Regions from separate parts of the Azospira sp. I09 genome, predicted to be linked through region 1. Evidence: riboswitches for the same ligand, from Rfam matches in the RefSeq annotation. Region 1 holds a riboswitch; the other holds the start of a gene.
The links. A riboswitch is a leader RNA that binds a small molecule or an ion and turns the genes downstream of it on or off. The one in region 1 is predicted to bind glycine.

Region 1 (7,386 bases):
GGTAGCCCTGGGCCTGGTCCAGGGGGGCGAAGGGGTGGATGTCGCCGAACTCGGGCCAGGTGACGGGAATCATCTCGCTGGTGGCGTTGAGCTTCATGGTGCAGGAACCCAGGGAGATCATGGAGTGATCCAGGGCCAGGTCCTTGTTCTGCAGCTTCTTCAGGTAGCGCAGCATCTCGTGTTCGGTGTGGTGGGTGTTGAACACGGGATGGCTGAGGATGGCGTCGGTGCGCAGCAGCTCGGCCGGCAGGGCCGGGTCGGCGGCGGCCACCTGGGCGTCCAGGGCCTCGATGTCGACTTTCACGCCGGCGATGAGCTGCAGCAGGGTGGCCACGTCTTCCCGGGTGGTCTTTTCATTGAGGGCGATGCCGAGGCGGCCGCCCTCTATCAGACGCAGGTTGTAGCCGGCATTCTGGGCGGCCTGGTACACGGTGAGGGCCTTGGCCCCCAGGTCCAGCTGCAGGGTGTCGAAGTAGCAGGCGTTGAGCTGCTTGATGCCGGCCTTGGCCAGGCCCGTGGCCAGGATGGCGGCCAGGCGGTGGATGCGGCGGGCGATGGTCTTGAGACCCTCGGGGCCGTGATAGACGGCATACATGCCGGCCATGTTGGCCAGCAGCACCTGGGAAGTACAGATATTGGAGTTGGCCTTCTCCCGGCGGATGTGCTGTTCCCGGGTCTGCAGGGCCATGCGCAGGGCCTTGTTGCCCCGGGCATCGACGGAGACGCCGATGATGCGGCCGGCCACGGAGCGCTTGTGTTCATCCTTGCAGGCGAAGAAGGCGGCGTGGGGGCCGCCGAAGCCCATGGGAATGCCGAAGCGCTGGGAAGAACCCAGGGCCATGTCGGCCCCCATGGCGCCGGGGGATTTCAGCAGCACCAGGGCCATGAGGTCGCAGGCCACGGCGGTGACGGCGCCCTTGGCCTTGAGGGCGGCAATGGTGGCGGTGAGGTCGGTGACTTCGCCCTTGTCGTTGGGGTACTGCAGCAGGGCGCCGAAGACGTCCACCGTGGCGGCTTCTTCCACCGGCCCGAAGATCAGCTCGAAGCCGAAGTAGGCGGCCCGGGTCTTGACCACGTCGATGGTCTGGGGGAAACAGGCTGCGTCCACGAAGAAGCGGTTGGAGCCGGACTTGGAGACGCGGCGGGCCATGGTCATGGCCTCGGCGGCGGCGGTGGCCTCGTCCAGCAGGGAGGCGTTGGCCAGTTCCAGGCCGGTGAGGTCGATGATCACCTGCTGGTAGTTGAGCAGGGCTTCCAGGCGGCCCTGGGCGATCTCGGCCTGGTAGGGGGTGTAGGCGGTGTACCAGCCCGGGTTTTCCAGCACGTTGCGCAGGATCACCTTGGGCGTCAGGGTCTCGTGATAGCCCTGTCCGATGAGGGACTTCTTCACCACATTGCGGCCGGCCAGGGCCTTCAGGTCGGCCAGGGCCTCATGCTCGCGCCGGGGGGCGGGCAGGGGCAGGTCGGCGGGGAAGCGGATGGCGGCGGGCACGGTCTGGTCCACCAGCTGATCCAGGCTGGCGGCGCCGATGGCGGCCAGCATCTGGCTCATTTCGCTGGCGCAGGGGCCGATGTGGCGGGCGATGAACTCGTCCTTCTGTTCCAGGGCGGAAAGGGACTGGGGCAGGGTATCGGACATGGGCAATCTCGGGAGGCGGAAAGAAAAAAGGGAAGGGGCTTTGCCCTTCCCTTGTCTGTTGGCTTATTCGCTGTCGGCCACGGCGCCGTAGGCGGCGGCGTCGAGCAGGGCGCCCAGGTCGCCGGCGTTGGCCGGCTGCAGCTTGAACAGCCAGGCAGCGTAGGCGTCCTGGTTGAGGGTCTCGGGGGCATCCACCACGGCCTCGTTGACGGCGGTGACGCTGCCGGCGATGGGCGCGTACACGTCGGCGGCGGCCTTCACGGATTCCACCACGGCGGCTTCCTGGCCGGCGGCCAGGGTCTTGCCCACTTCCGGCAGCTCGATGAAGACCAGGTCACCCAGGGCCTCCTGGGCGTGGTCGGTGATGCCCACGGTGACGCTGCCGTCGCCTTCGAGGCGGACCCATTCGTGGCTCTTGGTGTACTTCAGATCGGCGGGAACGTTGGACATGGAACTCTCCTTAAGTTGAATGTGAATTCTGATTGCTGAAATCGGGATGAATCAGGCCACGGCCTTGCCGTGACGGGCGAAAACGGGTTTGACTACCTGGGCGTTGAGCAGCTTGCCGCGGATGTCCACCTGCACGGTGTCGCCGAGGGAGACGCCCAGGGGCAGGCGGGCCAGGGCGATGGATTGTTCCAGGGTGGGGGAGAAGGTGCCGCTGGTGATTTCACCCTCGCCCTGGGCGGTGACTACCTTCTGGTGGGCCCGCAGCACGCCCTTGTCCAGCAGCTTGAGGCCGAGGAACTGGGCCTTCTGGCCGTTGGCGAGGAGGGCGGCCTTGCCGACGAAGTCCCGCTCGGACTTGAGGTCCACGGTCCAGGCCAGGCCGGCGTCCAGGGGGGAGACGGTTTCATCCATATCCTGGCCGTAGAGGTTCATGCCGGCCTCCAGGCGCAGGGTGTCCCGGGCGCCCAGGCCGCAGGGGCGCACGCCGGCGGCGATCAGGGCATTCCAGAAGTCCTCGGCCTTGGCAGCGGGGAGGGCGATCTCGAAGCCGTCCTCGCCGGTGTAGCCGGTGGTGGCAATGAAGAACTGGCCGATCTGAGTACCGAAGAAGGGGGCCAGGTTTTCCGTGGCGGCCTTCACCTCGGGCAGCACCTGCCATACCTTGGCCTTGGCCTGGGGACCTTGCACGGCGATCATGGCCACGGCCTTGGGACCTTCGCGCAGGGGAATGACGGAGACGTCCAGCTGCCACTGACCCAGGAGCTGATCCATCCAGGCCAGGTCCTTGTCGGCGGTGCCGGCGTTGATGACCACCCGGTAGTGGGTGTCGGTGAGGTAATAGACGATGAGATCGTCCACCACGCCGCCAGTCTCGTTGAGCATGGCGCTGTAGAGGGCCTTGCCCGGGACTTTCAGCTTGTCCACGTTGTTGGCGATGAGGCGCAGGAGGAAGGTCTTGGCATCGGCGCCGGTGACATCCACGGCGCACATGTGGGAGACGTCGAACATGCCGCAGTCGTTGCGCACGGCATGGTGCTCCTCGATCTGGGAGCCGTAGTTCACCGGCATGTCCCAGCCGCCGAAATCCACCATGCGGGCATTGAGGGCACGGTGAGCCTTGTTGAGGACGGTTTGCTTCGTCATTTCAGTTCCTTGGGCGGGGCTGTGAAAGCCGATTCTGAAAACGAAAAAGGGGCGAGCCGGAAAATGCCAGACAGTTCTGGTTTCCGGCTCGCCCCCTCTGTCCTGCAACCTGAGAGTGTTGCGGCCCCCGTTCGTTCCACCCAAGGATGGAGAAACAGCGGCCGTTGCCCCCTTCGGTGGGCCGCCCGGACCGGGGGCCGCTCTCCAGAGATGTTCTGCCGCAAACGGTCCTTTTTGCCTGAGCGATTTCGGGGCTAGCGAATGGTGGATTGCGCCTTCGGCGGCAGCCCGTGGAAGCCGGGCCGCGCTCTCCCGTTTGCGCGGCGGACTATACCCAAAGGCAGGGGGCATGACAACAAGCCTGGGCGGCGCTGCCAGCGGCGTTTTGCCAGACCGCGCCAATGCTCGATTTCAGGCCGTCGCCCGGGTGTCTGGCAAGGGCCTCCGGGAGGGGCGGGAGTTGGCTTGCCACGTAGGTTGATAAATATTTGTTGAGAAGCACTTGCATTTGGATGGGTTCGTGATAATAATTCTCATTAGTTTGTTAGCCATCCATTTGTTCAGGAGCACCCGCCATGTATGTCTGTGTCTGCCACGCCGTTACTGATCGCCAGATCTCTGCGTCCGTAGCCATGGGCGCCTCCACGCTTGCCGACCTGCGCGACGAGCTGGGGGTGGGCACCTGCTGCGGCAAATGCGCCCGGGAAGTGCGCCAGCAGTTGCGCGACGAACTGGGCCAGTGCCGGGGCTGCGGCAAATGCGCTAACGCCAAGCATTGTTGAACCTCGGGTTGCGGTTCGGTCGGGCAGTCCGTTCCGCTTTTTCCCCTTGCCCTCGCGTCACATCGGCGCGGGGGCTTCTTTTTTGTGCCTTGTGCTAATCTACCGGCATCCATTCCCCAACGAATCAGGAGCCAGCCATGAAGGGCGATAAAAAAGTCATTCAGTACCTCAACAAGATTCTGGCCAACGAGCTGACCGCCATCAACCAGTACTTCCTGCATGCCCGCATGTACAAGAACTGGGGCCTGAAGAAGCTCAACGAACACGAGTACCACGAGTCCATCGACGAGATGAAGCATGCCGACAAGGTGATCGAGCGCATTCTCTTCCTCGAAGGCCTGCCCAATCTGCAGCAGCTGAACAAGCTGTTCATCGGCGAGAACACCAAGGAAATGCTGGAGTGCGACCTGAAGCTGGAACTGGCCGCCATTCCCCTGCTGCGCGAAGCCATTGCCTACTGTGAAGGCGTGGCCGACTATGTCACCCGGGATCTGCTGGAAGACATCCTGGAAAGCGAGGAAGAGCATGTGGACTGGCTGGAAACCCAGCTGGAGCTGATCGCCAAGGTGACCCTGCCCAATTACCTGCAGTCCCAGATGCACGACGACTGAGTCCTGCGCCACCACACCCGGGGCCGGCCTGTGCCGGCCCTTTTCATTTGCCTGCCATGAAACCGAGCCGAGTCGAATATTTCTCCCTGCGCGGCCGTCGCCAGGCCCTGCGCCGCTGGGGGCCTGCCGAGGCGCCGCCCCTGGTGTTGCTGCACGGCTGGATGGACGTTGCCGCCTCCTTCCAGTTCGTGGTGGATGCCCTGAGTCGGGAGTGGTCCGTGCTGGCACCGGACTGGAGGGGCTTCGGCGACAGCCAGGAAAATCGGGGGCCCTACTGGTTCGCCGATTACCTGGGTGATCTGGATGCCCTGCTGGACAGCCTGTTCCCCCGGCAGGCCGTGCCGCTGGTGGGGCACAGCATGGGCGGCAACGTGGCCTGCCTGTACGCCGGATTGCGGCCCCAGCGGATCAGTCACCTGGTCTCCCTGGAAGGCTTCGGCATCAATGACATGGTCCCGGCCCAGGCGCCGGAACGCTTGTCGGCCTGGTTGGATCAACTGGCTGCGCCGCCCTCACTCCATGCCTACTCCGACCGGACCGCCCTGGCATCCCGCCTGCGCCGGGACAACCCGCGCCTGACACCGGCTCGGGCCGAGTTCCTGGCCACCCATCTGGGGCGTATCGACGATGACGGGAGTGTGAAGTGGGCCGGCGATCCCTGGCACAAGGCCGCCAGTCCGCTGCTCTACCGGCTTGAGGAAGCCAGGGCCTGCTGGCGCCGGGTCCAGGCGCCCACCCTGTGGGTGCGGGGAGCGGAAACCTCTTTCCTCAAACGCTTTCATATAGACGAGGGCGACTATCGGGAACGCCTGGGCTGTTTTGCCTCGGCCCGGGAAGCCGTGGTGGCCGATGCCGGCCACATGCTGCATCACGATGCGCCCGAGGCGGTGGCAGCGCTGCTGGAGTCCTTCATCACGGCCTGAGGCCAAGGGGCGGCGCGGCCCCTGTGCTATGATTCCGCGCTTTCCTGCTGTCTTGGGGCGCCTTGGTCGCGACCTGCCGATGTCTGATCTGAACTGGGATTTCCACTGCCACTCCACCGCTTCCGACGGCCTGCTGCCGGCGGCCGAAGTGGCGCGCCGCGCCGCTGGCAACGGGGTGCAATTGCTGGCCCTGACCGACCATGACGATCTGGCCGGCCTGCCCGCCGCCCGGGCTGCGGCGGAGGAAATGGGCATGGGCCTGGTCAATGGCGTGGAAGTTTCCATCGAATGGGAAGGCCTCTCCATCCACGTGGTGGGCCTGGGCTTCGATGCCGCCAATCCGGTTCTGAACGAAGGGCTGGCCGGCATCCGCAGCGGCCGGGTGGAACGGGCCAGACGCATGGCCGAGGCCCTGGACGCCATTGCCATCCGCGGCGCCTTCGAGGGCGCCATGGCCTATGCGGAAAACCCCAACCTGATTTCCCGCGCCCATTTCGCCCGCTATCTGGTGCAGATCGGCCTATGCAAGGACGTGCACAACGTCTTCGACAACTACCTCACCCCGGGCAAGCCCGGCTACGTGGAGCATCGCTGGGCTTCCCTGGAGGACGCTGTCAGCTGGATTCGCACTGCAGGTGGTACGGCCGTGGTGGCCCATCCGGGGCGCTACAAGATTTCCAATGCGGCCTTGCGCCGTTTTCTGGGCCAGTTCAAGGATGCGGGCGGGGAGGGCATCGAGGTGGTGACCGGCAGCCACAGCCCCGACCAGATCCATCATTTCGCCCGCCTGGCCCGCCATTACGGCTTTCTCGCCTCCCGCGGTTCCGACTTCCACGGGCCGGAGGAGAGCTATACCGACGTGGGGCGCCTCTCGCCCCTGCCGGACGGCCTCACGCCCATCTGCTCCCGTTTCGTCTGATCATTCACGCCATGGCCGAATATCTTTCCCTCCATCCCGACAATCCCCAGCCCCGCATGCTGGCCAAGGCCGCCCAGGTCCTGCGGGAGGGGGGGCTGATCGCCTTTCCCACTGACTCCTGCTATTCCCTGGCCTGCCATTTGGGCGACAAGGAGGCCCTGGATCGGCTGCGGGCCATCCGCGGCGTCGATGACCGGCACCACATGACCCTGATGTGCCGCGACCTGTCCCAGATCGCCCACTTTGCCCGGGTGGACAATGCCCAGTACCGCCTGCTCAAAACGGTCACGCCGGGCAGTTACGTGTTCATCCTGGAAGGCACCAAGGAACTGCCGCGACGGGTGATGCACCCCAAGCGCAAGACCATCGGTCTGCGGGTGCCCGACCATCTGGGCGCCCTGGCCCTGCTGGAGGAGTTCGGCGAGCCCCTGCTTACCGCCACCCTGCAGCTGCCCGGGGATGAAGCGCCTCTCACCGAAGGCTGGGAGATCCAGGACCGTCTCGACGACCAGCTGGAGCTGATCCTGGATGGCGGCCATTGCGGCACCGAGCCCACCACCGTCATCGACCTCACCAGCGGGGCACCGGAACTGGTGCGGGCCGGCCGCGGAGCGCTGGCCCCCTTCGGTCTCTGACCGGCACGGCCGACCGGAGCCGGGTCGGTCCCTTTGGTAGAATCCCCCCTTTATTACGCTGACGCGCCATGGACCAACTGATCCAGACCCTTGCCATTGCAGCCCTGCCGGTGATCTTCGCCATCACCCTGCACGAGGCCGCCCATGGCTATGTGGCGCGCCACTTCGGCGACCTGACGGCCTACGCGGCGGGGCGCATCAGCCTCAATCCCCTGCGCCACATCGATCCGGTAGGCACCATCCTGATTCCGGTGCTGATCCTGCTCTTTTCCGGCGGCAGCCTG
Region 2 (7,386 bases), 1.2 Mb from region 1:
GGGTGTCTACTCCGATGAGCAGTTGCACCCGCTCGGCCAAGTCCTGCTGCAGCACCGAGCGCACCGCCCGGAGCAGACTGGGCCGGCCAGTGGTCTGCAGCACCACGGTGACGGCATAGGGTGTCTGGGCATCCCGCGGCGGGGAAAGACGGCGGAAGCAGGAGTCGGTGGCAGGGGCAAGGGTCATGGCAGCGGCAGGCAAGCGGAAGTGGCCGTCATGCTCCCACGAAAGGGTGGGACAGGCCAACTGGCCCGGCGGATGGCGGCAGGCCCAAAAAAAACGCCCCGGGGATGCCGGGGCGTTTCCTCTTGCCGCAAGGACCGTTTGCAGGCTTTAGGCCATGGCTTCGTACAGCGGCAGGGTGAGGAACTCCGGATAGTCCGGGGTCAGGCTCATCTTGTCGAAGATCACGGCGGCCTGGTCGTAGGTGGCGGTGTCTTCGCCCTGGGCTGCAACGGTGGCCTTCACCTTGGCCAGTTCCTCGGCGATCATGGGGCGCACCATTTCCACGGTGACCTTGCGGCCGTCGTCCAGGATGCCCTTGGGAGAGACCACCCACTGCCATACCTGGGAGCGGGAGATTTCGGCGGTGGCCGCATCTTCCATCAGGTTGTGGATGGGCACGCAGCCGTTGCCGGCCAGCCAGGAACCCAGGTAGTGGATGCCGACGTTGATGTTGTTGCGCAGGCCGGCTTCGGTGATGGGCTGCTCGGGCTGGAAGTTGAGCCAGTCCTTGGGACCGAAGGAGCCTTCCACCTGCTTTTCCCACTGGTTGGGCTTGTCGCCCAGGACCTTGACGAACTCTTCGTGGGCGATGGAAACCAGACCGGGGTGGGCCACCCAGCCGCCGTCGAAGCCGTCCTTGGCATCGCGGGCCTTGTCGTGGCGGATGCCGGCCAGGGCCTTCTCATTGGCCACCGGGTCGTTCTTGATGGGGATCAGGGCGCTCATGCCGCCCATGGCGGGGGCGCCGCGCTTGTGGCAGGCCTGCACCAGGGCCAGGGCGTAGGAGCGCATGAAGGGCACTTCCATGGTGATGACGCCGCGCTGGGCCAGGCAGAAGTCATTGTTCTTCTTGAACTTTTTGATGCAGGAGAAGATGTAGTCCCAACGGCCGGCGTTGAGGCCGGCAGAGTGGTTGCGCAGTTCGTAGAGGATCTCTTCCATCTCGAAGGTGGCGAGGATGGTTTCCACCAGCACGGTGGCCTTGATGGTCCCTTGGGGCAGGCCGATGTGGTCCTGGGCCATGACGAAGATGTCGTTCCACAGGCGGGCTTCCAGATGGGATTCCATCTTCGGCAGGTAGTAGAAGGGGCCGGCGCCGCGGGCGATCTGTTCCTTGGCGTTGTGGAAGAAGACCAGGGCGAAGTCGAAGATGCCGCCGGCGACGCGCTGGCCGTCCACGGTCACGTGCTTTTCATCCAGGTGCCAGCCCCGGGGACGGATCTGCAGGGTGGCGATCTGGTCGTTGAGCTTGTATTCCTTGCCGGCTTCGTTCTTGAAGGAAAGCTGGCGGCGGATGGCCTGGTAGAGGTTGACCTGACCCTGGATCTGGTTGTCCCAGTTGGGGGAATTGGAATCCTCGAAGTCGGTCATGTAGGAATCAGCGCCGGAGTTGAAGGCGTTGATGATCATCTTGGCTTCGACCGGGCCGGTGATTTCGGTGCGGCGACGCTCCAGGGCGGCGGGCAAAGGGGCGACCTTCCAGTCACCTTCGCGAATGTGCTTGGTCTCGGGCAGGAAGTCGGGCATCTCGCCGGCATCGATGCGGGCCTGGCGCTCGACGCGGGCCTTCAGCAGTTCCTGGCGGCGGCCTTCGAAGGCGCGGTGCAGCTTGGCGACGAACTCCAGGGCCTCCAGGGTGAGGATGCTTTCGTACTGGGGCTGGATGGGAGCGGTGATTTGCATACCGGCGGGCAGGTTCAGGCTCATGGTCTCTCCTAGTTTGAATCGTTGAAAATGCGTAATCGGGAAAAGGGAAATTTCAGAAATAGGTTTTGACGAAGTAGATGATCGTCAGCACGGTGCCCACGGCCACCACCAGGCGGCGCAGCCACAGGGCCGGCAGGCGCCGGGCCAGGGCGGCGCCGGCGTAGCCGCCGGCCATGGCGGTCACCAGCATCAGCAGCGTGTGGGGCCAGCTGATGGCGCCAGCGATGATGAAGGTGAGGCCCGACACCGTGTAGTTGATTGCCGACAGCCAGTTCTTGATGGCGTTGAGCTCCTGCATGTCCTCCAGGCCCTGGATCGACAGGGCCGCGAGCATGAGGATGCCCTGGCCGGCACCGAAAAAGCCGCCGTAGATCGATACGGCGAGCTGAAAGAGGGTTCCGCCGACGCTCCTGCGCCCGGCATCGGGATCGGCCTGGAGGCCCAGGCGGGTCTTGCTCCAGGCCACCAGCTTCGCGACCTGGCCGGAAAAGGCGAAAAGGGCCGTGGCGGTGAGCAGCAGCCAGGGGATGAGCTTGGCGAAGGCGGCGTTGGAGGTGGCCAGCAGCAACAGGCCGCCGGCGAGGCCGCCGATCAGGGCCACCACCGTGAGCAGGATGACCCAGGACTTGTGCCGCAGCAGTTCCCGCCGGTAGGCCCAGGCGGAAGACAGGCTGGCGGGCCACAGGGCCACGGTGTTGCTGGCGTTGGCGGTGACCGGGGGCACCCCGGCGGCGAGCAGGGCGGGGAAGGAGAAGAAGGTGCCGCCGCCGGCCATGGCGTTCATGCCGCCGGCGAGAAAGGCGCCGCCGCCCACCAGGGCAATGGTGAGGAGTTCCATCACTGGCTCTCCCGCACGAAGGCCACCACGTCGGAGAGACGATGGCCGCTGGCCGTGGGGCTGACGTTGAGCTGCTCCGGCGGCTGGCCGGTACGGTTGATCCAGAAGGTGGTGTAGCCGAACCAGGTGGCGGCGCAGGCATCCCAGCTGTTGGCCGAGACGAAGAGGATTTCCCGGGCCGGCAGGTCGAAGGCGTCGGGTCCCAGCTGGTACACCTCCGGGTCCGTCTTGAATTTCTGCACCATCTCGACGGACAGGATGTGGTCGAAGATGCCGCCCATGCCGCTGCTCTTGACGGCGATGTCGAGCATGGCCCGGGTGCCGTTGGAGAGGATGGCCAGGGGCAGGCCCAGGGTCTTCAGTTCCTTGAGGGCCGGCAGGTTTTCCGGGAAGGCGGAGAGGCAGGCGTACTGGCTCATCAGCCGGCCCCGTTCCGTTTCGCCCATGGCCACGCCGATGGCGGCGCCGGCATAGATGAGGGCGTCCTGGGTGACTTCCCAGAAGGGCTTGTAGCGGCCGCTCATGCTGCGGATGCGGCTGTATTCGATCTGCTTGTCGCGCCACAGGGCGGCGAGCGCCACCCCCTTGCCCGGGAAAAGCTGCTCGGCCAGGGCGCCGACGGAATAAACGTCGAACAGCGTTCCGTAGGCGTCGAAGGCGATGGCTTTGATCGGGCAGGGGGCGGTCATTTTTTCTCTGTCGGACTTGGGGTTTGCGGGTCGATCCGGAGATTATGGATCAGCCTACGCATCGCAGTTTATTGTTGCTCGAGGTAAAAGATAAGCTAGGATTGCAGCGAATGATCTTTTACTTTAAGTATGTAATGCCATGGATGCCTTCAAGCAGATCAATGCCTTCGTGAACGTGGCCGCCAAGGGCAGCCTCTCCGCCGCCGCGGCCCAGGAAGGGGTGACCCCGGCCATCATCGGCCGCCGCCTGGACGCCCTGGAGGCCCGCCTGGGGGTGAAGCTGATGGTGCGCACCACGCGCAAGCTGTCCCTCACCTTCGAGGGCAGCGCTTTCCTGGAGGACTGCCAGCGCATCCTCAACGACCTGGCCAATGCCGAAGCCTCGGTCAGCCTGGGCGGGGTCAAGGCCAGCGGCCACCTCAAGGTCTCGGCCCCGGCCGGTTTCGGGCGCAAGCACGTGGCGCCCCTGGTAGCCGACTTCCTTTCCGGCAATCCGGAAGTGACGGTGAACCTGGACCTGACGGACCGCCTGGTGGATCTGGTGAACGAGGCCATCGACCTCTCGGTGCGCATCGGCGAACTGAGCGATTCCAGCCTGGTGAGCCTGAAGCTGGGGGACATGCGGCGGGTGGTGGTGGCCAGCCCCGCCTACCTGGCGCGGCGCGGCACGCCCCGGGCCCTGGAGGACCTGGCCGGGCACAACTGCCTGTCCCTCGGTCAGCAGCGGGGCTGGACCTTCCGCCATCCGGAAAAGGCAGGGGAGAGCCTGGTGCTGAAGGTGGCGGGCACCCTGGAGTGCAACGACGGCGCCGTGCTGCACGAATGGGCTCTGGCCGGCTACGGCCTGGCCTGGCGTTCGGTGTGGGAGGTGGGGGAGGATCTGGCGGCGGGCCGGCTGGTGTCCCTGCTGGACGAATGGGCGGCGCCGCCGGTGGGCATCTACGCCGTCTTTCCCCAGCGCCGCCATCTGCCGTTGCGGGTGCGGCTGTTCATCGACTTCCTCAAGAACACCTACGGCAACCCGGGCTACTGGCAGACGCCGGCTTGAGGCGTCGGCGCCTGCCCGGTAGTCCGGGGCAGGCGGGGCCTACAGGGCGGTGGCGATCTTTTCCAGGGATTCCAGGTCCCGCTCGAAATCGCAGATTTCCACCCCCAGGGCGTCCCGTACCGAGACCATGCCCAGGGGGCGCCCCGCCTGCACCACCGGCATGTGGCGGTAGCCGCCGATGTGCATCAGGTGCAGGGCGTAGGAGAGGGGCTTTTCCGGTGGCACGGCGCGGGGATTGGCGGTCATCACCTCGGACAGCAGGGTGTGCTCCGGGTCCAGCCCCGGGGCCAGGACCCGGTTGAGGGCGTCCCGCTCGGTGAAGATGCCGGTGAGAAAGCCGTGTTCCACCACCAGCAGGGCGCCGACCCTGGCGGCGGCCATGCGCTGGCAGGCCTCCCGCACGGTAAGGTCGGCGGTCGCGGTGACCGGGGTCTGCTGGCTGATGATGTGGGCAATGCTGCGGTGGGGCATGGTGGGTCTCCTCATCGTTGTTGTGGTGGGTCAAGCCCGGCGATGAGGGATGGACCCGGCGGCCCGGGGCCGGTTTCCGGCCATCAAAAGAATCGATCGGCGGGCCCCGGGGATTTCCCGGGGCCGGGCCGGCATCAGTCCCAGCGCTGGCGGTAGGAGAAGGTGGGCAGCTTCCAGCCGCGCCAGATGGCGCAGAGGCGCAGGGCCAGGCCCAGGCCGAAGCTGATCAGGGTGTTGGCCTCCGTGCCCAGGCCCAGGTCCCGCAGCACCAGGTAGAGGCTGCACACGGCCAGGGAGACGCTGGCGTACAGCTCCTGGCGGAACACCACCGGCACCTGGTTGCACAGCACGTCCCGCAGGATGCCGCCGAAGATGCCGGTGATCATGCCGGCCATGATCACCACCACCGGGGCGTAGCCCATGCCCAGGGCCACTTCGCAGCCGATCAGGGAAAAGGCGATGAGGCCCAGGGCGTCCAGCACCAGGAAGACGGTCTTCAGGTGGTGCATGAAGCGGGCGAAGAGAGTGGTCACCAGGCCGGCGGAAATGACCAGGTAGATGTAGGGCGGATGCTGGGTCCAGCCGATGGGGAAGTGGCCCAGCACCATGTCGCGGATGGTGCCGCCGCCCAGGGCGGTGACGAAGGCGATGAAGGCGACGCCGAAGATGTCCATGTTGCGCCGGCCGGCGGCCAGGGCGCCGGACATGGCCTCGGCGGTGATGGCGATGAGGTAGATGGTGATCAGCACGGAACACCTCCCCGCAGAGGCAGGCAGGATGCGACAAAGCAAAGGGAATAGGCCGGCAGGTGCGCCGGTATTGGGGCGTGGCAGGGCATGACGGAAGCGCCTTTACAGATAAGGTCCGGCGGCAGGCCATGCTGAAGACCCTTGCCGGATGCGCCTCTCCCCCTGTCCTTGTACCTGAGAGTTTCGGCCTGCGCCCCACGGCGCCGGCTTAGCCCCTTCGGTGGGCCGCGCCGCGTTGCGGCCGGCCGCTCTCCAGACGGCAAATACGAAACCCGCAGTTCCTGGTGCCTGAGCGATTATGGGAGCTTGCGCCTTCGGCGGAGGCCCGGCGCCAGTTGCGGCAAGGGCCCCTCTCTCCTGCGGGAGGGCGGATTATCCGCGCCCGGGGCCGCCTTGGCAATGCCGGGCGGCAGGGCCTGCTATCCGTGATCCGGCGCCCGGTTCCCCACCTTTTCCCGCGCCACCCATTCCCCCGGGCGGCGGGATTGGCGCACAATGGCCGCCTTCCCCGCCCACTTCGCGGCCGCTGCGGCGGCCTTTGCCGCCATGTCCCAGTCCCCCGTTTCCCTGTTGCGCTTTGCCGACCTGCAATGGCCCGACGACGCCGATGGGGCGCCGGCAGCGCCGGTGGTGCTGGTGCTCTGCGCCGCCTGGTGCGGCGTCTGCCGGGGCTTCGAGGCCGCCACGGCGGCCGCCGCGGCGGGCCATGAGGGCGCCTGGGCCTGGATCGACATCGAGGATGCGGCGGACGCCCTGCCCAGTCTCGATGTGGAAACCTTTCCCACCCTGGCGGTGATCCGGGGCGGCGAATTGCGCTTCTTCGGCCCCATCCTGCCGGACGGCGCCATCCTGGGCCGTTCCGTCGCCGCCGCCCTGGCCGGTGACGGCCGGCCGGCCCTGCCGCAAGGCTTTTCCGCCGACGAAGGCGAGGAAATCCTGGCTCTGGCCGGCGTCGTGGCGCGTCGCGCTAGCCGCTGACCTAGGCCGGGCGGGCCAGCCGCGGCCACTTCAGCAGGCCGTTGGCCAGGGCCGTGCCCAGCAGCACCAGGGAGCCGCCCAACAGCAGGTGGCCGCCCAGCTTTTCTCCCAGCAGCAACACCCCCCACAGCACGCCGAATACCGGAATGAGGAAGGTCACCGAGAGGGCGCCCAGGGGCCCCACTTCGTGCACCAGCCGGAAATAGAGCTGGTAGGCCCAGGCCGTGCACAACACCGCCAGGCCCAGCAGGGCGCCCCAGGCGGTGGGAGTGGCTGCCGCCGGCAGGCCCTGGGGCGCGGCCAGGGGCAGCACCAGCAGGGCGGCGCAGATCATGCTGCCCTGGGTGGTGGCCAGGGGCGTGATGCCCTGGCCGTGGTGTCGGCTGTACACGCTGGCGAAGGCGTAGGCGGAAGGGGCCAGGGCGGCGGCCAGCATGGGCAGCCAGGCGTCGGGACTGCCGCTGCTCTGCAGCCCGTCCCAGGCCAGCACGGCCACACCCCCCAGGCCCAGCAGCAGGCCGGCCACGGTCACGGCGCGGATGGGCTGGCGCAGCCACAGGGCGCCGATGATGACGGCGAAGAGGGGTGAGGTGGAATTGAGGATGGAGAGCAGGCCGGCCCCCAGGCTCTGGGCGGCATAGGCAAAGAGCAGGAAGGGCAGGGCCGAGTTGCACAGGCCG

Region 2: another riboswitch for glycine. It lies ahead of AZSP09_RS08305 (trimeric intracellular cation channel family protein); the one in region 1 lies ahead of gcvT (glycine cleavage system aminomethyltransferase GcvT).

Annotation. Positions count from the first base shown of each region.
Region 1 is NZ_AP021844.1:642,401-649,786, forward strand. It holds gene gcvP (aminomethyl-transferring glycine dehydrogenase) at 1-1,639, opposite strand, end outside; gene gcvH (glycine cleavage system protein GcvH) at 1,703-2,089, opposite strand; gene gcvT (glycine cleavage system aminomethyltransferase GcvT) at 2,141-3,232, opposite strand; glycine riboswitch at 3,448-3,557, opposite strand; gene AZSP09_RS02920 ((2Fe-2S)-binding protein) at 3,808-4,014, shown strand; gene bfr (bacterioferritin) at 4,152-4,625, shown strand; gene AZSP09_RS02930 (alpha/beta fold hydrolase) at 4,682-5,548, shown strand; gene AZSP09_RS02935 (3',5'-nucleoside bisphosphate phosphatase) at 5,628-6,467, shown strand; gene AZSP09_RS02940 (L-threonylcarbamoyladenylate synthase) at 6,479-7,102, shown strand; gene AZSP09_RS02945 (site-2 protease family protein) at 7,171-7,386, shown strand, end outside.
Region 2 is NZ_AP021844.1:1,792,525-1,799,910, reverse strand. It holds gene AZSP09_RS08335 (hypothetical protein) at 1-187, opposite strand, end outside; gene aceB (malate synthase A) at 335-1,933, opposite strand; gene AZSP09_RS08325 (sulfite exporter TauE/SafE family protein) at 1,986-2,771, opposite strand; gene AZSP09_RS08320 (haloacid dehalogenase type II) at 2,771-3,460, opposite strand; gene AZSP09_RS08315 (LysR family transcriptional regulator) at 3,600-4,508, shown strand; gene AZSP09_RS08310 (CBS domain-containing protein) at 4,548-4,979, opposite strand; gene AZSP09_RS08305 (trimeric intracellular cation channel family protein) at 5,114-5,728, opposite strand; glycine riboswitch at 5,994-6,098, opposite strand; gene AZSP09_RS08300 (thioredoxin domain-containing protein) at 6,224-6,706, shown strand; gene AZSP09_RS08295 (DMT family transporter) at 6,708-7,386, opposite strand, start outside.